4 regions of the Streptomyces sp. NPDC107517 genome follow, and region 3 is predicted to be linked to each of the others. Evidence: riboswitches for the same ligand, from Rfam matches in the RefSeq annotation. Region 3 holds a riboswitch; each other region holds the start of a gene.

Region 1 (5,746 bases), on a different contig from region 3:
ACTGCGCACCCTTCCGGTCGAGTTCACGCCGCATCAGGAAGGGCCGGGCGAAGCCGCGTAACTGACGGGCCGTCAAGACTGTGACTTTCACGTGATCTCTGCTGCATCGACTTGTGACAAGCGTTCGACTCCCGCTACGTTCACCAGTCATCGCGGCACCACCCGCCGCAGCATTCCCCGAGCCACCGAAAGGCGCCTCCATGCTCACCGGGAACGGTCGTCACCGTCGCCCCCGCCAGGCTCCCGCGCTCATCGTCGCCGCGGGAGTGGCCGGCTCCGCCATCGCGATCCCTCTGCTCGGCGCGACCAGCGCGAGCGCCGCGTCGACGGCCACATGGGACAAGCTCGCCGAGTGTGAGAGCGGCGGCTCCTGGAGCGCCGATCCGGGCAACGGCTATTACGGCGGGCTCCAGTTCTCCCAGGAGGTCTGGGAGGACTACGGCGGCCTCGACTTCGCGCCGCGCGCCGACCAGGCCAGCCGCTCGCAGCAGATAGCCGTCGCCGAGAAGGTCCTCGCCGACCAGGGTCCGAGGGCGTGGCCGGTCTGCTCGGTCACCTCGGGGCTCACGGCGGACGCCGCCGCCGCCGACGTCGACCCCGGGGCGGCCCTTCCGACCCCGTCGGCGTCGGCCGGTGACTCCGGGAGCGACGACGCGGCGGACGACGCCGCGAAGGGGGGCGCGAACGACAGGCCTTCGGACTCCGCTTCCTCGGGTGCGAAGGGCAACTCCCGAGAGAAGAATCACGACAAGTCGGGTGATACCGCGGGTAACTCCTCGGATGACGCCAAGGCTGACAAGTCCGGCCGGGACGGTTCGACTTCGGCCCCCGCGACGCCCTCGCCGGAGGCCTCCGACGGCTCGGACGCGGCCACTCCGCCCGCCTCCGGACGACACCGCGGCGCCGCCGCCGCGGACGACACCGCAGACTCCCTGCGCGCCGACGACGGCTCGGGCCGCCACGCCTCACGCGGCGACGAAAACGTACGCAAGGGTGCGAATCGGAGCGAAGACGCCTATACCGTGCGCGCCGGTGACAACCTCTGGGACATCGCCGACACCCATGACGTGGACGGCGGATGGGCCGCTCTGTACGCCCAGAACAAGAAGACGGTGGGTGCCGACCCGGACCTCATCCTTCCTGGTCAGAGTCTGGATCTTGGGCTCGAATCGGGCGAAAAGTAGCGGCAGTTCGGGCTGAATGTCCGCTTTGGCGAGAGTGAGAGATGGGTCTCAAAGGCCCTGATCGTCTTTGAAATTACGGCGATCCACTGCTTACGGTCATCACCGCTCGCCACAGCGGGCCCCGTCGGATGTCACGCCGAATCCTGCCAATGTCCGTACGGGAACAGTCGTCGCGTAAGCGCCGTAGGCAGGAGCGGGGGACCCAAGGTAAGCGCCGGCCCCGGCCGTTGAGAGACGGCCGAACGACCGGCTTGGGGTTAAGTCGCACGCAGGACGTGCGACCGGGCACTCATCCGGCCCGAACCCGACAGCTCACCTCGTAGGCGTCGGTGAGGGGATCTCTCGATGCTGTTTTCCAGCAAGGGCAAGCACCGCCGCCCGTCCAAGGCCGTTCGCGTCGCCACGCTCGCCGGTGTCGCCGGTGCCGCTGTCGCCGTCCCGCTGATGGGCGCCACCGGTGCCTCCGCCGCCACCGCCTCCGAGTGGGACGCGGTCGCGCAGTGCGAGTCCGGCGGCAACTGGTCGATCAACACGGGCAACGGCTACTACGGCGGCCTCCAGTTCTCCTCGTCCACGTGGGCCGCGTACGGCGGCACCGCGTACGCCTCCACCGCCGACAAGGCCTCCAAGGCGCAGCAGATAGCCGTCGCCGAGAAGGTTCTGGCCAGCCAGGGCAAGGGTGCCTGGCCGAGCTGCGGCGTGGGCCTGTCCGCCGCCTCGACCGGCTCCGCCCCGGCCGCCGCCCCGCAGCCGGAGCGCAAGGCCGAGCAGCCGACCACCCGCAGCCAGGAGCGCAAGGCGCCTGCCGCGAAGCAGGAGTCGAAGAAGACTGTCGAGACCCCGGCCGGCAAGAAGGTCAAGAAGGGTGACGGCGAGTACAAGGTGAAGTCCGGCGACACCCTCAGCACCATCGCCGAGAAGCACCACGTCAAGGGCGGCTGGGCGAAGCTCTTCAAGCTGAACAAGGACATCGTCGAGGACGCCGACCTGATCTACCCGGGTCAGCAGCTCCACCTCAAGTAAGCAACCGGCAGCTCCACCTCAGTAAGTAAGAGGGGAGCGGCGGCCCCGGGCCGCTCGGGTATCGGCTCTCGGCGGACGGCCGGTACCACGCCAGGTTTCCCCAAGGACTCCCCGCCCCGGGTGCGCATTCCCCCGTCGCGCCCGGGGCGGGGCTTTGGTGCGTGAGGGGTCCTGGTCCTTCGTCCGTTGTCGGCCGTGGCTTTTTGTTCCGTTCGGAAACAATTCGCTCTCGGTTTTTGTCCACGGGCCGGTCGGTCGGCTGGGCGGTGCCTGGAGCCGGTTAGGCTCAGGTGTTGCCGGACCATGCGGCCCGGCGTAGTTGCGTCACATCCCATAAGGAGATGCTCGTGCCGTCCATCGACGTCGTCGTAGCCCGGGAAATCCTGGACTCCCGAGGCAACCCCACGGTCGAGGTCGAGGTCGGCCTCGACGACGGCAGCACCGGTCGTGCCGCTGTCCCGTCCGGTGCGTCCACCGGCGCGTTCGAGGCCATCGAACTCCGCGACGGTGACCCGAACCGCTACCAGGGCAAGGGTGTCGAGAAGGCCGTCCTCGCGGTCATCGAGCAGATCGGCCCGGAGCTCGTCGGCTACGACGCCACCGAGCAGCGCCTGATCGACCAGGCGATGTTCGACCTGGACGCCACCGACAACAAGGGCTCGCTCGGCGCCAACGCCATTCTCGGCGTCTCCCTCGCCGTCGCGCACGCCGCCTCCGAGGCCAGCGACCTGCCGCTGTTCCGCTACCTCGGCGGCCCGAACGCGCACCTGCTGCCCGTCCCGATGATGAACATCCTCAACGGTGGGTCGCACGCCGACTCCAACGTCGACATCCAGGAGTTCATGATCGCGCCGATCGGCGCGGAGTCCTTCTCCGAGGCCCTTCGCTGGGGCGCCGAGGTCTACCACACCCTCAAGAAGGTGCTGAAGACCAAGGGCCTGTCCACCGGTCTGGGCGACGAGGGCGGCTTCGCCCCGAACCTCGGCTCGAACCGCGAGGCCCTCGACCTCATCGTCGAGGCCATCAAGCAGGCCGGTTACGTCCCCGGCGAGCAGATCGCACTCGCCCTCGACGTCGCCGCGTCCGAGTTCTACAAGGACGGCAAGTACGAGTTCGAGGGCAAGTCCCGCTCGGCCGCCGAGATGACCGAGTACTACGAGGAGCTCGTCTCCGCGTACCCGCTGGTCTCCATCGAGGACCCGCTGTACGAGGACGACTGGGCCGGCTGGAACGTCATCACCGAGAAGCTGGGCGACAAGGTCCAGATCGTCGGCGACGACCTCTTCGTCACCAACCCCGAGCGCCTCGCCCGCGGCATCGAGGAGGGCTCCGCCAACGCCCTGCTCGTCAAGGTCAACCAGATCGGTTCGCTGACCGAGACCCTGGACGCCGTCGAGATGGCCCAGCGCAACGGCTTCAAGTGCATGATGTCCCACCGCTCCGGCGAGACCGAGGACGTCACGATCGCCGACCTCGCCGTCGCGGTGAACTGCGGCCAGATCAAGACCGGCGCCCCGGCCCGCTCGGACCGCGTCGCCAAGTACAACCAGCTCCTGCGCATCGAGGAGATCCTCGACGACGCCGCGGTCTACGCCGGCCGCAGCGCGTTTCCCCGCTTCAAGGGCTGAGCCACACAGGCTTCGGTAGAAGCGTCGTACGTACGTCCCCGCACCCGGTCCCGTACCGTGTGCGGGGACGTACGCACGTAAAGGGGAGGCGCGAAGATGGCCGGGAGAGTCCGGGACAGGGACCGTGACCGGTTCTCCACCGCGACCCGGCTGCGTCTGCTCGGCGAGCAGACCGCCGAGCGCGTCTACCGCTCCCAGACCAGGCGTCAGGCCCGCCGCTCCCGCCTCACCGGCCGCGCGGCACTCCTGGCCCTCGTCCTGTGCACTCTGGTCGTCGCGCTCGCCTACCCCATAAGGCAGTACGTCTCCCAGCGCGGGGAGATCGCCGACCTCCAGCGCCAGCAGCAGGAGGCCCAGAGCAGGGTCGACAGGCTGCGCGACGAGAAGGCACGCTGGCAGGACGACTCGTACGCGGAGCAGCGGATCCGCGAGCGGCTCCACCTGGTGATGCCGGGCGAGACCGGCTACATCGCGCGCGACCCCGACGCGGCGAAGCGCACCCGCTCCGAGCAGGGTGCGGCGGGCCGGCCCTGGTACTCGAACGTCTGGGACGGCGTCGACAAGGCCGACCGCCCCGACAACTGACCCGCCTCACCAATGCCCGAAGCCGAAGCCGAAGCCGAAGCCGAAGCCGAAGCCGAAGCCCAAGCCCAAGCCCAAGCCGAAGTCCCAAGAACCAAGCCCCGAGACCGAACCCGTAGTACCCCCACCGAAGTTCACTGAAGGAAAGCCCCCAGGCATGGACACGCCCCCGCCCCAGACCGAGCCGACCACGCCCACGGACGCCGACATCCAGGCGTTCAAGGAGCAGCTCGGCCGCCCGCCGCGCGGCCTGCGGGCCATCGCGCACCGCTGCCCGTGCGGCAACCCGGACGTGGTCGAGACGGCCCCGCGCCTCGAGGACGGCACGCCCTTCCCGACGACGTACTACCTCACGTGCCCGCGCGCCGCGTCCGCGATCGGCACCCTGGAGGCGAACGGCGTCATGAAGGAGATGACGGAGCGCCTTCAGACGGACCCCGAACTCGCGGACGCGTACCGCAGGGCGCACGAGGACTACATCGCGCGCCGCGACGCCATCGAGGTCCTCGAGGGCTTCCCGAGCGCGGGCGGCATGCCGGACCGGGTGAAGTGCCTGCACGTCCTGGTCGGCCACTCCCTGGCCGCGGGCCCGGGCGTGAACCCGCTCGGCGACGAGGCCATCGCGATGCTGCCCGAGTGGTGGGCGAAGGGCCCGTGCGTGTCGGCCGCGCCCGAGGAGAGCGAGTGACCCGCGTCGCCGCCATCGACTGCGGCACGAACTCGATCCGCCTGCTCGTCGCCGACGCCGACCCCGTGACGGGCGAACTCGTCGACCTGGACCGCCGCATGACGATCGTGCGGCTGGGGCAGGGCGTGGACCGCACGGGACGGCTCGCGCCCGAGGCGCTGCAGCGCACCTTCGCGGCCTGCCGCGAGTACGCCGAGGTCATCAAGGCGCACGGCGCCGAGAAGGTCCGGTTCGTGGCCACGTCCGCGTCCCGCGACGCCGAGAATCGGGACGACTTCGTGCGCGGGGTCATGGACATCCTGGGCGTCGAGCCCGAGGTCATCACCGGTGACCAGGAGGCCGAGTTCTCCTTCACCGGCGCGACGAAGGAGCTGACGGGGCGGGCCGACCTCGACAAGCCCTACCTGGTCGTGGACATCGGCGGCGGCTCGACGGAGTTCGTCGTCGGCGAGGACACGGTCCTGGCCGCGCGCTCCGTCGACATCGGCTGCGTCCGTATGACGGAGCGCCACCTCGTGGGGGAGGACGGCACGGTCACCGACCCGCCGACGCCCGCGCAGATCGAGGAGATCCGCGAGGACGTCGTCGCGGCTCTCGACCTCGTGACGCAGACCGTTCCGCTGACGGCGGCCCGCACGCTC
Region 2 (5,746 bases), on a different contig from region 3:
GGACTGTCGGTCCCGGTCTCAGTCGAGAAGGCGCTCGCGCAGCCGCTCGCGCTGCGCGGGGGACAGCTTGAGGCCCTCCTCCAGGTAGCGGTCGGTGGAACCCCACGTCTGTGCGACTGTCTCGAAGGCGGCGGCCAGGTATGCGGCGCGGGCGTCGAACAGGGGGCTCAGCAGCTCCATGACCTCGGGGGACATCGCGTCCTTCGAGGCGCTGCTGCGGTGCACCTTGTAGCGGCGGTGTGCCGCGTTCGACTCCAGGTAGTCCGCCTCGATGGCGTCGCGCTCCACACCCATGGCCAGGAGCGTGACCGCTATCGAGAGGCCCGCGCGGTCCTTGCCGGCCGCGCAGTGCATGAGCGCGGGCACGCTGTCCTCGGCGAGGGAGTGCAGCACCTGGCTGTGCTCGGCGGTGCGCTCCGCGATGATCGTCCGGTACGACGTGATCATGCGGTCCGCGGCCTGGCCCTCGGAGAGGGCGGCGCGCAGCTCGTCGAGATTGCCGTCGCGCACCATCTGCCAGAACTCGGCGCCGTCCGCGGGGTCGGTCAGCGGCAGGTTCACGTTCCGCACGCCGGGCAGCGTGACGTCAGGGCCTTCGAGGCGCTGGTCGGCGGCGTTGCGGAAGTCGAAGATCGTGTGCAGCCCGAGCGAGGAGAGGAACGCGGCGTCCTCGTCCGTGGCGTGCGCGAGGTGACCGCTGCGGAACAGCACGCCCTGCTTGACCCGACGGCCGTCCACGGTCGGGAGGCCACCCACATCGCGGAAGTTGCGCACTCCGGCCAACTCGGGCTCGGTGGACGGGACCTGCTGCGTCACGGGGGCTCCTCCCGGTCGGCCGCGGCGCTGCTCGCCTGCGGGCGCCTTCGACGATACGACATGGCTGCCAGGGGCAACCATGTGAGAGGCGCCAGGCGATTACATATCCAATGCCCGATATGAGGCGGTAAGGAGTAATTGCCCTCTATGGGGTAACTGGCCCTGAAACACAGGCATATGGTGAGCAATGCGTGAGCAGGGTCATAGCCGTGACCGTACGTGGCGGACGGGCCGCATGGATTTCCGGTAGGTATCGCAGTCGCAAAGATCGTAAATAGACGGAGTGTGACGGCATTTTCCGGAAAAGGCCGTTTAAGGATCAAGAACCGGAATGCCCAAGGGGATTCGCGCCTTGTTTCCGCGCTCCCCGCTCGCTTACGTTCAGCGCAATCCGGACGGACCGCCTAATCCTGCCGCCGCCCGGAATCCGCACATCGATCCGTGCTCGGCAGGAGCGGGGGACCCAGGTAGAGCGCCGTGTCCGGAACACCGGGCACGGCTCGGGGTGAAGCCGTGCCCGAAAGGGGTGCGGCCGGGCAACTCCAGCCCGAACCCGACAGCTCACCTCGCAGGCGACGGAGAGGAATCCCCCATGCCCGCGAAGGGTAAGCACCGCCGTCCCAAGTCCCCGCGTTTCGCGCGCTCGATCGCCGTCGCCGCAGCGGGCGGCGCCGCGCTCGCACTGCCGCTGATGGGTGCCGCCGAAGCCCACGGCGCGACCCCGGCGGGCGCCCACTCGGTCGCGCAGGCCGTCGCCGCTCCCGCCGCGGCCAAGACCTACGCCGTGAAGGGCGGGGACACCCTCTCGAAGATCGCCGACGCGCAGAACGTCAGCGGTGGCTGGAAGAAGCTCTACTCCGACAACCGCTCGGCCGTCGGGGACAACCCGTCCCTGATCCATCCGGGCCTGAAGCTGACGATCGGCCAGAAGGCCGCGGCCCCCGCCGCGAAGTCCCCGGCCACGGCCACCCAGGCCACCACTGCTTCCGGCTACACGCTGCCCGTCCAGGGCGCCAACATCGGTACGGCGTACAAGACCGCGGGTGCCATGTGGTCCAGCGGCTACCACACCGGTGTCGACTTCGTGGTCCCGACGGGCACCCCGCTCAAGGCCATCGCCGCGGGTACCGTCGTGTCGGCCGGCCTTGACGGCGCGTACGGCAATGAGGTCGTCATCCAGCACGCCGACGGCAAGTACTCGCAGTACGCCCACATGTCGTCCCTCTCCGTCTCGTCCGGGCAGACCGTGACCGAGGGCCAGCAGATCGGCCTCTCCGGCGCGACCGGCAATGTCACGGGTCCGCACCTGCACTTCGAGATCCGCACCACCCCGAGCTACGGCTCGGACGTGGACCCGGTCGCGTACCTCCGTGGGCACGGGGTCTCTCTCTGACCTCGATGGCGTGACGTGAGCGTGTGACGTGAAGCTGTCTCGCTGAGGCGTGACGTGAGGGGCGGGCCCGGTTCCGGGCCCGCCCCTTCGTCGTATCCTCCGCCGCACCCTGTCGAATTCCTGGTATTCCTGAAATCGCGAAACTGACCGGGTGGGCTATATCACCACCCGTCAACCCCTTCCTACGGTCGCGTAGGTCACATCGCAGGGTGAAAGATGTGTGGTCGTGGCAAACGAATCGAGATCACTCAGCAGCGGCACGATTCGGTCCTACGCGGCGGTGGGGGACAGCTTCACCGAAGGCGTCGGGGACCCCGGTCCCGACGGGGCCTTCGTGGGCTGGGCCGACCGTCTCGCCGTCCTCCTGGACGACCGGACCCCCGAGCACTCCTTCCGGTACGCGAACCTCGCCGTGCGCGGCAAGCTCCTCGACCAGATCGTGGAGGACCAGCTCCCGCGCGCCGTCGAACTCGCCCCGGACCTGGTGACCTTCGCCGCCGGGGGCAACGACATCATCCGTCCCGGCACCGACCCCGACGACGTCGCGCAGCGCTTCGAGAAGGCGGTGGCCCGGCTGACCTCCGCCGTCGGCACGGTCATGGTGACCACCGGCTTCGACACCCGGGACGTCCCGGTCCTCAAGCATCTGCGCGGCAAGATAGCGACGTACAACGGGCATGTGCGCGCGGTCGCCGACCGCTACGGCTGCCCGGTGCTCGACCTGTGGTCCCTCAAGACCGTGCAGGACCGGCGTGCCTGGGACGACGACCGGCTGCACCTCTCGCCCGAGGGCCACACACGGGTCGCGCTGCGGGCGGGGCAGACGCTCGGCATCGAGGTGCCGGCGGACCCGGACCAGCCGTGGCCGGCGCAGCCGCCGCGCGGCACGCTGGAGGTCCGGCGCGACGACATCCACTGGGCGCGGGAGTTCCTGGTGCCGTGGATCGGCCGACGGCTGCGGGGCGAGTCGTCCGGGGATCATGTGGCGGCGAAGCGGCCGGACTTGCTGCCGCTCTGACGGGAACGGCGCACGTGATGGGGGAGCTTGCCTCTGGGGGCGGCTCCCCCGCGCCGCTTTGCCGGGTGCCACCCCGGGTTCCCCGGGGAGCCCGACGTCGCGCCGCCGTCAGCTCGACGTCGTAGCCGTCGTCGTCGCCGTCAGCTGCTCCCGCTCAAGTCCCAGCTCACGGGCCAGCGCGTCGTCCACCCACTCCTGCATGCGGGTCCGCGAAACCGTCCCCGTGTACGCGGTCATCTGCACCGCGAGCCCGTCGAGGAGCGCCGTCAGGCGCAGCGCGGCGCCCGCCGGGTCCGGGCAGCGGAACTCGCCCGCCGCCACACCTTCCGCGACGACCTCGGTGAGCGCCGCCTTCCACTGCTTGTCCAGGCCGCGGGTGACCTCCCGCAGCGCGGGCTCGCGCAGCGCCGCGGACCAGCCCTCGATCCACAGCCGCCACCCCTTGGCCTGCCCGGTCGGCGCGTACCAGCGCACGGCCGAGCGCAGCCGACGCAGCGCCGTCGTGCGCTTGCCGAGCAGCTTGCGCAGATGCGCCAGGTCACCCTCGGCGGCGTGCGCGAACGCGGCGGCGACGAGCTTTTCCTTCGTCGAGAAGTGGTACAGAACCAGCGCGTTGCTCACCCCGAGCGCCGCGGCGACGTCGGCGATGCGCACGGCTGCCACGCCCCGCGCCTCGATCTGTTCGATGGCGGCCCCCAGCAACTCTTCGCGCCGCTCGGCCACGCTCAACCGCACTCTTGCCACGCGGTAACCCTACACACGGGCACCGGCGTCGGGTGCCGGGCGGCGAACCCGGTGCGAACGCCTCGTGCACGACTCTTGACAGTGCCCAGTGGTGCCCGTCACAGTCTCGCTTACTGACTGGCCGTTCAGTCAATAGGCCGTCTCAAGAACAACTGTCACGCCCGTGCCCAGCCGTGCAGCAGGAGTTTCCCCGTGACCCAAGCGCCGCCGATCCCGCCGACCGAGCCGTCCGCCACGGACGCACCCGACCTGCCCGACCTGTCGGAGGGATGGGGTGAACAGCGCTCCAGGCTCAAGAAGGACCTGCGCAGGCTGGACGTGCTGTTCTTCCTCATCTGCACCCTGGTCGGCCTCGACACGATCGGCTCCGTGGCCGCGCAGGGTCCCCAGGGTCTGACCTGGATGGCGATCCTCGCCCTCGCGTTCTTCCTCCCCTACGGGCTGCTCGTCGCCGAACTCGGCTCGGCCTTCCCCGTGCAGGGTGGCCCCTACGTGTGGACGCGCCTGGCGTTCGGGCGGCTCGTCGCCGGTGTGAATCAACTCCTGTACTGGATCTCCAACCCCGTCTGGGTGGGCGGCAGTCTGTGCATCATCGCGCTCACCACGTGGGAGGAGTTCTTCACCCCGCTGCCGGGCCTGTGGAAGTACGCGGCCGGCCTCGTCTTCATCTGGGGTGGCGCACTGGCCGTCGTACAGTCCGTGCGGATCGGCAAGTGGGTGCCCATCGCGGGCGCCGTCGCCCGGATCGTGCTCCTCGGGTTCTTCCTGATCTCCGTGGTGGTGTTCGCCGTCCAGCACGGTGTGCACGCGCTGCCCGCGGGTGAGTTCGTCCCGACGTACGCCGGTTTCGTGGCGCTGGTCCCGGTCCTGATCTTCAACTACGTCGGCTTCGAGCTGCCCAGCTCCGCGGCCGAGGAGATGACGAACCCGCGGCGCGACATCCCCCTGTCGATCCTGCGCTCCGGCTTCGCGGCCGTCCTCCTCTACGGCGGCCCGATCCTCGGCATCCTCTTCGTGCTGCCCAGCCAGGAGATCGGCAGCCTCGGCGGCTTCATCGACGCCTGCAAGGCCGTGTTCACGGTCTACGGCGGTTCGATCGCCGCCGACGGCACGGTGACGCTCACGGGCCTCGGCTCCGTGTTCGGCGGGGTCGCCGCGGCGGGCCTGATCATCGGCCTGCTCACCTCGGGCGTCACCTGGGCCATGGGCGCCCACCGCGCGCAGGCCGTCGCCTGTGCGGACGGCGCGGGTCCGGCGTGGTTCGGCCGCATCTCCGAGAAGCACGGGACGCCGGTGCGGGTGAACCTGCTCTCCGCGGTGCTCGGCTCGATCCTCTTCGTGGTCGCGCTCAACCTCACGGGCGGCAACGGCGAGAAGTACTTCGCGGCGGGCCTCGGCCTGACGATCTGCACCACCTTCATCTCGTACGTCATCACGTTCCCCAGCCTCGCCGCGCTGCGCCGCAAGTACCCGGATACGCCCCGCCCGTACGCCGTCCCGGGCGGACGCGTGGGCGCGTGGGTCGTGAGCGCCCTCGCCACCGGGTTCGTGGCGTTCACCGTGATCGTGCTGATCTGGCCGGGCTTCGGGGTCGGCTGGTTCGGCTCGGCGGGCAGCGCGGCGGACTCACTGCCGGAGTCGTTCGCCGGCCAGCGCGCCCAGTACACACTCAGCCAGGTGGTGCCCCTGCTGCTCTTCGTCGGCATCGGGCTCGTCTTCTACGCGATGGGGGCGAGGACGCGCCGGCGCGTGGGCGAGTAGCGCGCTCGCGCGCA
Region 3 (5,746 bases):
CGGTCTACGACTACGTGACGCCGTCGACGTTCACCGGCGTGCCCCTCTTCACGGCCGCCCCGCTGGTCGGCGCCCCCTTCTTCTCGCCCCGCGGCACTCTCCTGACCGGCCTCGCGACCGTGGCCGTCGTACTCGGGGTGCATCTCAGATACACCCGCAGTTACGACACCGACGCCGTCACCGAACTCGTCACGGTCGTCACCGTCGCCGTCCTCGCCTGTGTCATGAACCGTGTCGTGCGGCGGGGCAGTGAGCAGCTCACCTCCGTGCGCCAGATCGCCGAGGCGGCCCAGCGCGCCGTCCTGCCCGAGCCCGCGGAGCGCATCGGCGGCCTGGAGATCGCGGCCCGCTACGAGGCGGCCCAGGCGGGGGCCTTCATCGGGGGCGACCTGTACGCGGTGCAGGACACCCCGCACGGGGTGCGGCTCGTCGTGGGCGACGTACGCGGGAAGGGCATGGGCGCGGTGTCCGCCGTGGCCGTCGTCATCGGCGCCTTCCGGGAGGCGGCCGAGCAGGAGGCGACCCTGGAGGCGGTCGCGCAGCGCCTGGAGCGGGCGCTCGCGCGCGAGGGGCTGCGGCGCAACGGCCTCGACGAGTTCGAGGGTTTCACCACGGCCGTGCTCGCCGAGATCCCGCACGGCAACGGCCTCGTACGGGTCATCAACCGCGGCCATCCGGAACCCCTGATCCTGGGCGGCGACGGCGCGCTCAAGGTCCTGTCGCCGCCGGAGCCCGCGCTGCCGCTCGGGATGGGTGGCCTCGGCAGCTGGCCCGACCGGGCGTCCGAGACGGAGTTCCCGTCCGGGGCGACGCTGCTGCTCTACACCGACGGCCTCTCGGAGGCACGCGACGAGGAGGGCACCTTCTACGACCCGGCGGCCCGGCTCGCGGGGCGGATGTTCTCGGGGCCCGATCCGCTGCTGGCCGCGCTCACCGCAGAGGTCCGCCGGCACACCGGGGGCGGTACGACGGACGACATGGCGCTGCTCGCGGTGAGGCGGCCGTGAAGCGGCAGTGAAGCAGCCGTGACCACGGTCTTCACCTTCCGTAGTCGAATCGCGTCGCTGCGCATAACATTTGACAAACCGTCAGATGAGCGACCCGCTCCGGTGGCCGGTCAACTCGCCCGATTCCGCCCGCTCGTGCCCCGATAAGTCCAGGCCAAAGGCGTTAACGATCAGTCGGAACGGCTTGGAATCAGGCCCCGGTGTCTATTAACGTTCGATAACGCAGCGCGGTCGTCCCAGCCGTCACAAGAGACGGCTCCGTGCGCACGCGCCTAATCCCGCAAGGGAGCCGGGGAACCACCAACTTGGGGTGAATCGGACGTCTTTCCTTGCGGAAGGCGTCGGTAGGAGACCTTCCTGCTCCGAACCCGTCAGCTAACCCGGTAGGCGAGAAGGAAGGAAAGGAGCGCGCCCCCGTGGCGTCCAACCGGCCTGCCCCAGAGTTCTCCTACGCGCCGATCGACGAAGAGTTCGGCGAAGCGGACGAGCGGACCTGGGACGAGTGGAATCCCACCGAGGAGTCAGTCCGCCCCGTACGCGGCAGGCACCGCGTAGCCAAGCAGCGCGGCGGTCTCGCGCGCAGCTCCACTGTTCTCGGGGTCGGCGTGATCGCGGCCGTCGGCGCGGGCGGCATCGCCACCGCGCAGGGCGGCAAGCCCCCCGTGCACATCTCGATGCCCGACCTCTCGGCCGTCAAGGACTCGCTGCCCGACGCCAAGTCCCTGCCCGGCGTGGGCGCGCTGATATCCGATGTCTCCGGAGACGACGACGAGTCCGGCGCCGGCGCGACCCCGCTGACCGACGCCGGCGTCACCACCGCGGACGCCGAGCAGGGCACGACCGCCGGCGAGGCCCTGCGCGCCCGCATCATGCAGCAGGCCGAGCAGCAACAGGACCAGGCCGCCGACGCCGAGGCCGCGGCCGCCGAGGAGGCCGCCGCGAAGAAGGCCGCCGAGGACGCCGCCAAGGAGCAGGACGCAGCCAAGGCCAAGGCCGCCGCCGACAAGAAGGCGGCGGAGGAGGCCGCGAAGAAGAAGGCCGAGGCCGAGCGCCTCGCCAAGCTCGCCAAGAGCTTCACGCTGCCGGTCGCCTCCTACACGATCACCGGCACGTTCGGTCAGCCCGGCTCGATGTGGTCCTCCGGCTACCACACGGGTCTCGACTTCGCCGCTCCCACGGGTACGCCGCTGAAGGCGATCCACTCCGGCACCGTCAAGGAAGCCGGCTGGGCGGGCGCGTACGGCTACCGCACCGTCCTCGAACTGCCGGACGGCACCGAGCTCTGGTACTGCCACCAGTCGTCCCTCAACGTCAGCGCCGGCCAGAAGGTGACCAGCGGCGACGTCATCGGCCGCGTCGGCGCCACCGGCAACGTGACCGGGCCGCACCTCCACCTGGAGGTCCACCCCGGCGGCCAGGCGACCGGAGTCGACCCCGCGCCGTGGCTGCGCTCCAACGGCCTGACCATCTGAGGCTCGTAGACCCTCCGAAGGCGCGTAACCCTGCGAACCCCGGCGGCCCTGACGGCAACCCCCCGACGTCAGGGCTGCCGGTCGGCCATGCCTGGAATATCTTGCTCCGCATCGGTGTTCTGACAGGCCATGACTTCTCTTCGCAAGCTTGGCTCGTCGGACCTCGAGGTGTTCCCGCTCTCCCTCGGCGGCAATGTGTTCGGCTGGACCGCCGACGAGACGCAGTCCTTCGCCGTGCTCGACGCGTACGTCGCCGCCGGCGGCAACTTCGTCGACACGGCCGACGCGTACTCGGCGTGGGTTCCGGGCAACAAGGGCGGCGAGTCCGAGACCGTCATCGGCAAGTGGCTGGCCGCGCGCGGCAACCGCTCCGATGTCGTCGTCGCCACCAAGGTCGGCGCGCACCCCGACTTCAAGGGCCTGTCGGCGAACACCATCAAGTCCGCCGCGGACGAGTCGCTGCGCCGCCTCGGCACGGACTACATCGACCTCTACTACACGCACTTCGACGACCCGTCCGTGCCGGTCGAGGAGATCATCACCGCCCTCGACGAGCTGGTGAAGTCCGGGAAGGTGCGCGCCATCGCAGCGTCGAACCTGACCCCGGAACGTCTCCAGGAGTCCCTGGACTTCTCCGACCGCGAGGGCCTCGCCCGCTACGCGGCGCTCCAGCCGCACTACAACCTCGTCTCGCGCGACACCTACGAGGGCCGGCTCCAGGAGGTCGCCTCGCGCAGCGGTCTCGCCGCCGTCCCGTACTACGCCCTGGCGTCCGGGTTTCTGACGGGCAAGTACCGGCCGGGCACCGAGGTCGACAGCGCGCGGGCCGCGGGCGCCGGCAAGCACCTGCAGACCGAGCGTGGCCTGCGCGTCCTGAAGGCCCTCGACGAGGTGGCGCAGGCGCACGACGCCGAGGTCGCGACCGTCGCCCTCGCCTGGCTCGCGTCCCGCCCGACGGTGGCCGCGCCCATCGCGTCCGCCCGCACCGTGGAGCAGCTGCCGGCGCTGGTGGCCGTGGCCGGCCTGGAGCTGACGGACGCGGAGCTCTCGAAGCTCACGGAGGCGTCCGCCTGAGGCGTTCTCAGTAGCGGTACGGGTTGTACGCGTTGTGGGCACCGTGCGCGGGGAACCGGGCGACCGGCCCCGCGTACATCGGCGGCACCCACACGGGCGGCGCGGTGGCGTGGGACGCGTAGACGAGGGCGGGGCGGGCCGCGTGGCGCCGCGCCCACAGCTCGTCGAGGAGCTCCCGCTCCCGTACGACATAGTCCGCCCCGGCCCGGCCGCGCCGCCCGCGGTGGCGCAGGAGCGCGAGTGAGGTCGCGTACTGCTGGTACTGGGCCACGGCCTTGGCCGTCTCCTTGCCGCCGTGGTGCTGCGCGAACTCGCGGGCCAGGCGGCGGGCGCGCATCGAGCCGAGGGCGAACGGCTCGGCCGGGCCGACCCAGCCGGCCGCCGCGTACGCGGGCAGCTCGGAGCGCACCGTGCGCAGTTCGCGCTGGCGGGTCCCGATCGCGAGCCAGGTCAGCAGCCCGAACGCGGGCATCATGAACAGCGCGTAGACCCCGAAGAACCCGAACCGGCCGAACGCCGACGAGCCGTTCCACGTGGCGTGCATGCCCATCGCGAGCAGCAGCCCGGTGAGGGGCAGGAACACGCGCCGCACCGGCCCGCGGTCGGGCGCGGTCCAGGCCGCGACGCCGAAGCCGATGCCGGTGAGCACCGTGAACAGGGGGTGCGCGAACGGCGACATGACGATGCGTACGAAGAAGGTGGCGGCGGTCACCGAGGCGATGCCGGTGCCGCTGTTGAGCTGGTCGGTGCCGAAGGCGTTGCCCAGATAGAGGATGTTCTCGGTGAACGCGAAGCCGGTGGCGGTGACCCCGGCGATCACCACGCCGTCGACGATCCCGGTGAAGTCCCGTCTGCGGAACAGGAAGATGAGCAGGACGGCGCAGGCCTTCGCGGACTCCTCGACGATGGGCGCTATGACCGTCGCGCCGAGGGTGTCGGCGTTCGCGGGGTCGGCCGAGTTCGTGGCGATCCAGTGGGTCGCGAAGCTGTTGGCGACGATCGCGATGAGCGCGGCGGCGCAGGCGCCCCAGGCGAAGGAGAACAGCAGGTTCCGCCAGGGCGCGGGCGCGACCCGGTCCAGCCAGCGGAACGCGGCTATCAGCAGCGGGACGGGCAGGACCGCGAGGCAGAGTCCGACCAGGAACCCCTTGGTGCCGGTCTGTTCCCGCACGAGGGCGAGGATCACCAGGCCGGAGAGTGTCAGGAGCGAGACGAGCGCCCAGGCGTGCACGGTCCTCCGCTCCCACCAGCGCGGATGCCGCAGTGTGCCGGGTCCGGCAGCGTCCGCTCCGGGCTGGGCGTGCGGAAACGCATTCGGATACGAGGGATAGGTCGCCACAGCGTTGACCCTAACGAGGGACGGGCCCGGCCGCGACGGGGTGTGTCAGTCCGCGGCGGTGGCCGGTGCGTGCTGGGCGCGCAGGAAGAGCAGGTCGTGGACCACATGTCCCTTGTCCAGGCCCTGGCCCTCGAAGCGCGTGAGGGGCCGGAAGGAGGGCCGGGGCGCGTACCCGCCGTCGGGCTGCGTGTTCTCGTAGTCCGGGTGTTCGGTCAGGACTTCGAGCATCTGCTCGGCGTACGGCTCCCAGTCGGTCGCGCAGTGCACCAGGGCGCCCGGCCTGAGGGGGACCTTGGCGAGGCTGAGGAACTCCGGCTGGATCAGGCGCCGCTTGTGGTGGCGCTTCTTCGGCCAGGGGTCGGGGAAGTAGACGCGCAGCCCGTCGAGGGAGGCGGCGGGGAGCATCTCGCGGAGCAGGATGATCGCGTCGCCGTTGGCCACCCGGATGTTCGTCAGGCCGTTCCGCTCGGCGAGGCCCAGGAGGTTGCCCTGGCCCGGGGTGTGCACGTCGACCGCGAGGATGCCGGTGTCGGGGTCGTCGGCGGCCATCTGCGCCGTCGCCTCGCCCATGCCGAAGCCGATCTCCAGGACGACGCGCTTCCTGCCGTCGAACAGCTCGTCGAGGTCGAGGACGCGCTGCCCGTCGATGTCGAGTCCCCACAAGGGCCACAGCCGCTGGAGGGCGTCGGCCTGGCCCGTCGTGACGCGGCTGCGGCGGGGCTGGAAGCTGCGGATGCGCCGCTCGAAGTGCGAACCGGCGGGGTCCGGCGCGGGCCCGTCGGGAAAGCGCGGCTCGCCCTTGGCGCGTGCGGGAGCCGGTGCTTCGGGACCGGCGGCCTCGGGACCGGCGGCCT
Region 4 (5,746 bases), on a different contig from region 3:
GGACCGACATCAAGAGCGCCGACCTCCTTCAGCACCTCGCGCTGCGCCTGTCTCGGACGGACGACGGAGACCGGTAGCCACCGCCCCAGAAGCACGGAAAAGGGGGCCGGCCACGCGCATCGGGCGCGGGCCGGCCCCCTTCTTCGCGTTTCTCGGAGTCTTGGCCCTACGCCTTCCGTACGTCCTGTACATTTTTTACAGAAGCAGCGACAGAGTCCCGCGCTCACGGAGGCATGCGCCATGTACCGACCTTCCGCCCGCTACGTCCTGCCCGAGTTCACCGAGCGCACCTCGGCCGGGCACCGCACGCTCGATCCGTACTCCAAGCTCTTGGAGGAGCGGATCGTCTTCCTGGGGACACCGATCGACGACACCTCCGCGAACGATGTGATGGCGCAGTTCATGCACCTCGAGTACGCCGCGCCGGACCGGGACATCTCGCTGTACATCAACTCCCCCGGCGGCTCGTTCAGCGCGATGACGGCGATCTACGACACGATCCGGTTCGTCAGCTGCGAGGTCGAGACCGTGTGCCTCGGGCAGGCCGCCTCCGCCGCCGCCGTACTCCTGGCCGCCGGGACGCCGGGGAAGCGGGCCATGCTGCCCGGCGCGCGCGTGGTGATCCATCAGCCGGGGCTGGCCGAGCCCGCACAGGGCCGGCCGAGCGACCTGGAGATCCAGGCCCGTGAACTGGTGCGCATGCGCGCCCAGCTGGAGGAGCTGCTCGCGCTGCACACCGGGCAGAGCCGAGAGCGCATCGGCGCCGACATCGAGCGGGACAAGATCCTTCAGGCCCAGGACGCCGTGGAGTACGGACTCGTGGACCGGGTCATCGAGAACCGCAAGCTGTCCGGTTCGGCCCACGGCGCCAGGTGACCCGGCGATGCTGCCGCCCGAGCTGCCCCCGCTGCCCGCGCTGACGCGCGCCGAGTGCGAACTCCTCGCCCGCTATCTGGAAGTGGTCGACCTGCTCGGAAGGATCAACCCGGCCAGGAGCGACCGCACATATGGCGGACTGCGGGCCGCGCAAGCACTCGTCGGCGGGGCGACGGCGCTCAGGGACGCCCTGACGCTCATGCATCAGCGGGGCGAGACCGAGCTCCACGCGACGACGCTGGCTCGCGCTTTGCGGGTCCTGGACGGAGAAAGGAGGACACAACGGGTCACGGTGCCGCCGGGGTCGGTCAATTGACGGACCGTTCAAATCCGAAGCGATCGATCCGAACCGTCCGCGCCGAGGTCGAAACGGACCAGAAGAGGTACCCACATACGGCGTAGCCGGCACCCGTTTTGCGAACCGGAAAAGTTGCGCGGAACGCCTACGCCAAATCGGGAATTCCGCCTTCCGCTGCTGGTGCGGGCCTCGTTGGGACCCCCGCGCCGGGGTGGAAAAGTGCGCTGTCCACCCGAATGGATCACTCGTGAGGACACTCACACAACGCCGATTCGGCGCTGCGTTCTCGACGTTTGTGCGTGAAGATCCCTTCCGACGACAAGCCCCCGCCGCCGCGGCGGGGCGGTCCGTGCGGACGCCGAGTCCTGCCGCCGTACGGATGCCAGGTCGACAGAAGTGGATCGGCAGGAGTGGAGGACCCGAGCACGACGGGCCGCCGGAGCTTTTTTCCGGGCCGGCCCTTGGGGTGAAGCCGCACTTCGCGGCCGGGCAACTTCGCCAGCCCGAATCCGACAGGTCATCCTTCACAGGCGGCTGACGAAGGGTTGCGCATGACTGCGCTCAATCGTGTCCCGTCGCTGCTGACCCGGGCCGGCACCGCCTCGGCCCTCACGCTCGCCGTAGCGGGCGGCAGCCTGCTGGTGCCAGGAGCCACGCCCGAAGCGGAGGCCTCGCCACCTGCGACGAAGGCCCTCCAGATCGCGGCCTCAAGGAAAGGAAGCCCCTACCAGTGGGGCGCCACAGGACCGCACAGGTTCGACTGTTCGGGCCTGACCGTCTACTCGTTCAAGCGTGTGGGCAAGAAACTGCCCCGTACCGCCGCCCAGCAGTACAACAAGACCCGCCATGTCTCGGCGTCCCATCGCAAACGCGGTGACCTGGTCTTCTTCCATTCGGGCCGCGGCGTCTACCACGTCGGCATCTACGCCGGGAAGGGAAGGATCTGGCACTCGCCGAAGACCGGTGCCGTGGTGCGGCTCGAGCGGATCTGGACGAGGAGCGTCTGGTACGGGCGTGTGCGGTAGCGCCACCTGACAGGTCCCCGGGGGCCTCGGGGACCCCGGGGACCCGTCAGGCGTCGTCACCGGGCGTACGCGCCTGCCCGGCCGTCTCGGAGCCGCGCGACGGGGTACTCGTGGTCGTATGAACGAGGACCGACCGGCCGGCGACGAGGACGCCCCACGCAACTCGGGCTCAAGGAGCGTGGGGCAGGACCGGCACGAGACGCCGCTGGAGCGCGCGGACCGGAACTTCGGCGAGCTGCTCCAGGAGCTGCGCGTCACGCAGACGGGCGTGCAGATCCTCTTCGCGTTCCTGCTGACGCTGGCGTTCACTCCCAGGTTCCCGGCGCTGGACGGCGTGCAGCGCGCGACGTACATCGCGACGCTGTTGCTCGCGGTGCTCGCCGCCGCGCTGTTCACGGCGCCCGCGGCACTGCACCGCGCGCTGTTCGGGCGGGGTGCCAAGCCGCAGATCGTGCGGATGTCCTCGTGGCTCGCCGCGGCCGGCCTGGGCGTTCTGGCACTTGCCCTGGCCGGGTCCGTGCTGCTCGTCGTGGACTTCACCGCGGGGCGGGCCGCGGGCATCGCGGCCGGGGCGGGCACGTTCACGGTCTGTGCGGGCCTGTGGGGCGTGCTGCCGCGTCTGGTGCGGCGCTCACTCACGCGGGCGCGGTGAAGGGGACGGACACACCGTCCCCGTAGCCGCGCCACCACCGCCGGCCTTCACAGCGACTGGACAGGGACCGTCCACGGCAGGGCGATCCACACGGTCTTGCCGCCCTCGGGAGTGGGCCTGACCGACAGGCTTCCGCCGCACTCGGCCGTCAGACAGCGGATGATCACCATGCCGCGCCCGTTGTCCTGCTGGACGGCGGCCGGGAGCCGCTTCGGGTGGCGCGGGTGGCTGTCCGTGACGCCGATACGCAGGTGTTCGTCGCGCTCCAGCTGTACGTCGACGGTGAAGACCGGCGACTGCCCGCGGGTGTGCATCACGGCGTTCGTGGCGAGTTCGGAGACGATGAGCCGGACCGTGTCGGCCGTTTCCGCGTCGCGCGGCATGCCCCATTCGGCGAGTACGTCGCCGACATATGTGCGGGCCGAGGAGACCGAGGCAGGATCGCTCGGCAGAGTGACGGATGCTTCCTGGTGATCTGCCATGGCGACGTCGTCCCTTTTTTCGCCGGGGCCTGAATCCGACACATGGCGGATGACTCGAGGCAACCCCCGGACTGGTGCTTCGCGCCAGAGTGCCACTCCCGCTCCGCCGGTGGAGCCGATCCCCCGAGATATGCATATATCTGTCGCTCGAAGCGGTGAACTCTGCGTCGGCGCACCACATTTGGGCGTACGCCGCCGACTTCCTCTACCGTCGGCTCGGAACACGATCCGCCGGGCCGGAAGGAGCCGGGCCACAGGTCCGAGGAGACAGAATGAAACACGGTCCGGCGGTGCGCCGCCGCAGGCTCGGCGCGGAGCTGCGCGCGCTGCGCGACCGCGCGGGGCTCACCAGTGGCGAGACGGCCCGGCTCGTCGGCTGGCACCAGTCGAAAGTGAGCCGTATCGAGACCGGCCGCAGCGGCGTGAAGGCGTCGGACGTACGCCTCCTGCTCGACGCGTTCGAGGTCACGGACCCCGGCATACGGGATCTGCTGGTCGCGCTGGCCGGGTCGGGGGACGACGGCGGCCAGCACTGGTGGCACGCCTACCGGGGTCTACTGCCGCCCGCCTACCGGGACTTCATCAGCCTGGAGTCGCAGGCGTGCCGGGTCAGGACGGTCGAGACGTCCGTCGTGCCGGGCCTCCTCCAGACGCCCGACTACGCGCGTGCGGTGACCAGGGCCGCGCTCGACGGGCTGCCGGAGGGGCAGGTCGACGCCCTGGTCGAGGTGCGGATCGCCCGGCAGGACGTGCTGCGTTCGGCGTCGCCGCTGCGGCTCAGCGCGGTACTCGACGAGGCGGTGCTGCGGCGGCCCGTGGGCGGTCCCCGGGTGATGGCGGAGCAGCTGCGCCATCTCGCGGCCGTGGCGAAGCTTCCTCATGTGCGGCTACAGGTATTGCCGTTCGCCGCGGGGGAGCATGTCGGACTAACCGGCCCTTTCGTTGTGTTCTCATTTCCGAACACTTCCGATCTGGACGTAGTAGTTCTCGACCATTTGACGAGTAGCCTCTACCTCGAACGGAAAGAAGACCTCAAGGCGTACACGGACGCCTTCGACACCCTTCGGATCCACGCCCTTTCGCCCGGGGACACGCTGGATTTCATCGCCGGGATCGCCGGAGCGCATCCTCCTCCGGACAGTGAACGCACGTAAGGAGGCACCATGTCAGCTCTGCCTCGGTACGTACCATCCGCCGCGGTTCCCAGCACCTCTCTGCACGACGCGCCATGGCGGCGAAGCAGCCGCAGCACCGGAATGAACAACTGTGTCGAGACCGCTCCGCTGCACCGCGGACCTTCGGCCGGACTGCTCGCCGTGCGCGATTCCAAGCGCACGGCCGGACCCGCCCTGCTGTTCACGCCCTCCGCCTGGGAGGGGTTCCTCAACTCCTTGCGGTGAAAGCCGAGTCGGGAGCGTTGCGGCTGATCACCCGTACGGCTTCGGCGATTTGATCGTCGGTCAGATCGGCGCGGGCGGTCAGCCGCAGCCGCGAGATGCCGTCCGGCACGGAGGGCGGCCGGAAGCAGCCGACGGCGAGGCCGGCTTCGCGGCAGTCGGCCGCCCAGCGCACGGCCTCTTCGGGCGACGGCGCGCGCACGGAGACGACGGCGGCGTCCGGCCGTACGGCCTGGAGCCCGGCGGCCGTGAGGAGTTCGTGCAGTGAGGAGGCGACGGCGCGCGCCCGTTCGGCGCGCTCGGGCTCACGGCGCAGCAGGCGCAGGGCCGCGAGGGCGGCGCCGGCCGCCGCGGGCGCGAGGCCCGTGTCGAAGATGAACGTCCGTGCGGTGTTGACGAGATGGTCGATCACCCGGGCGGGACCGAGGACGGCGCCGCCCTGGCTGCCGAACGACTTGGACAGCGTGACGGTGACGACGGTGTCGTCGGCGCCCGAGAGCCCCGCAGCCTGCGGCGCCCCCCTGCCACCGTCACCGAGCACTCCGAGCCCGTGTGCGTCGTCGACGATCAAGCCGGCCCCGAACTCCCGTGCAGCTCCAGCCAGTTCGGCCAGTGGGGCCGAATCTCCGTCCACCGAGAAGACGGAGTCGCTGACGACGACCGCCTGTCCCTGATGCGTGTCGAGGGCCTTACGTACGGCGTCCGGGTCGGCGTGCGGGACGACCTGCGCGGCGCCGCGGGCGAGCCGGCAGCCGTCGATGAGGGAGGCGTGATTGCTCGCGTCCGAGACGATCAGGGAACCGTGCGGGGCGAGCGCGGTCACGGCGGCGAGATTGGCAGCGTAGCCGGACGACAGGACGAGCGCCGCCTCGAAGCCGCAGAACTCGGCCAGTTCACGCTCGAGTTCGGTGTGCAGCTCCGTGGTGCCCGTGACGAGCCGCGAGCCGGTGGCCCCGCCGCCCCAGCGCAGCGCCGCGTCCGCCGCTCCCCTGGTGATCTCGGGGTGGCGGGTGAGA

Evidence for each region. A riboswitch is a leader RNA that binds a small molecule or an ion and turns the genes downstream of it on or off. The one in region 3 is predicted to bind cyclic di-AMP.
Region 1: linked by a shared signal. The riboswitch ahead of ACZ67T_RS13050 (transglycosylase family protein) and the one ahead of ACZ67T_RS10735 (M23 family metallopeptidase) in region 3 are both predicted to bind cyclic di-AMP.
Region 2: linked by a shared signal. The riboswitch ahead of ACZ67T_RS03515 (M23 family metallopeptidase) and the one ahead of ACZ67T_RS10735 (M23 family metallopeptidase) in region 3 are both predicted to bind cyclic di-AMP.
Region 4: linked by a shared signal. The riboswitch ahead of ACZ67T_RS31690 (C40 family peptidase) and the one ahead of ACZ67T_RS10735 (M23 family metallopeptidase) in region 3 are both predicted to bind cyclic di-AMP.

The regions. Positions count from the first base shown of each region.
Region 1 covers NZ_JBVJPM010000004.1:492,279-498,024, forward strand. The annotation lists gene ACZ67T_RS13045 (transglycosylase family protein) at 201-1,184, shown strand; cyclic di-AMP (ydaO/yuaA leader) riboswitch at 1,354-1,525, shown strand; gene ACZ67T_RS13050 (transglycosylase family protein) at 1,530-2,207, shown strand; gene eno (phosphopyruvate hydratase) at 2,549-3,835, shown strand; gene ACZ67T_RS13060 (FtsB family cell division protein) at 3,932-4,420, shown strand; gene ACZ67T_RS13065 (DUF501 domain-containing protein) at 4,575-5,105, shown strand; gene ACZ67T_RS13070 (Ppx/GppA phosphatase family protein) at 5,102-5,746, shown strand, end outside.
Region 2 covers NZ_JBVJPM010000001.1:829,835-835,580, forward strand. The annotation lists gene ACZ67T_RS03510 (tyrosine-protein phosphatase) at 19-816, opposite strand; cyclic di-AMP (ydaO/yuaA leader) riboswitch at 1,224-1,404, shown strand; gene ACZ67T_RS03515 (M23 family metallopeptidase) at 1,409-2,209, shown strand; gene ACZ67T_RS03520 (SGNH/GDSL hydrolase family protein) at 2,436-3,227, shown strand; gene ACZ67T_RS03525 (TetR/AcrR family transcriptional regulator) at 3,336-3,971, opposite strand; gene ACZ67T_RS03530 (APC family permease) at 4,164-5,732, shown strand.
Region 3 covers NZ_JBVJPM010000003.1:640,279-646,024, forward strand. The annotation lists gene ACZ67T_RS10730 (PP2C family protein-serine/threonine phosphatase) at 1-1,007, shown strand, start outside; cyclic di-AMP (ydaO/yuaA leader) riboswitch at 1,267-1,412, shown strand; gene ACZ67T_RS10735 (M23 family metallopeptidase) at 1,424-2,479, shown strand; gene ACZ67T_RS10740 (aldo/keto reductase) at 2,609-3,553, shown strand; gene ACZ67T_RS10745 (PrsW family intramembrane metalloprotease) at 3,561-4,892, opposite strand; gene trmB (tRNA (guanosine(46)-N7)-methyltransferase TrmB) at 4,938-5,746, opposite strand, start outside.
Region 4 covers NZ_JBVJPM010000017.1:62,701-68,446, forward strand. The annotation lists gene ACZ67T_RS31675 (hypothetical protein) at 1-77, shown strand, start outside; gene ACZ67T_RS31680 (ATP-dependent Clp protease proteolytic subunit) at 241-876, shown strand; gene ACZ67T_RS31685 (hypothetical protein) at 884-1,192, shown strand; cyclic di-AMP (ydaO/yuaA leader) riboswitch at 1,545-1,722, shown strand; gene ACZ67T_RS31690 (C40 family peptidase) at 1,726-2,199, shown strand; gene ACZ67T_RS31695 (DUF6328 family protein) at 2,318-2,851, shown strand; gene ACZ67T_RS31700 (ATP-binding protein) at 2,899-3,333, opposite strand; gene ACZ67T_RS31705 (helix-turn-helix domain-containing protein) at 3,606-4,487, shown strand; gene ACZ67T_RS31710 (DUF397 domain-containing protein) at 4,497-4,733, shown strand; gene ACZ67T_RS31715 (8-amino-7-oxononanoate synthase) at 4,717-5,746, opposite strand, start outside.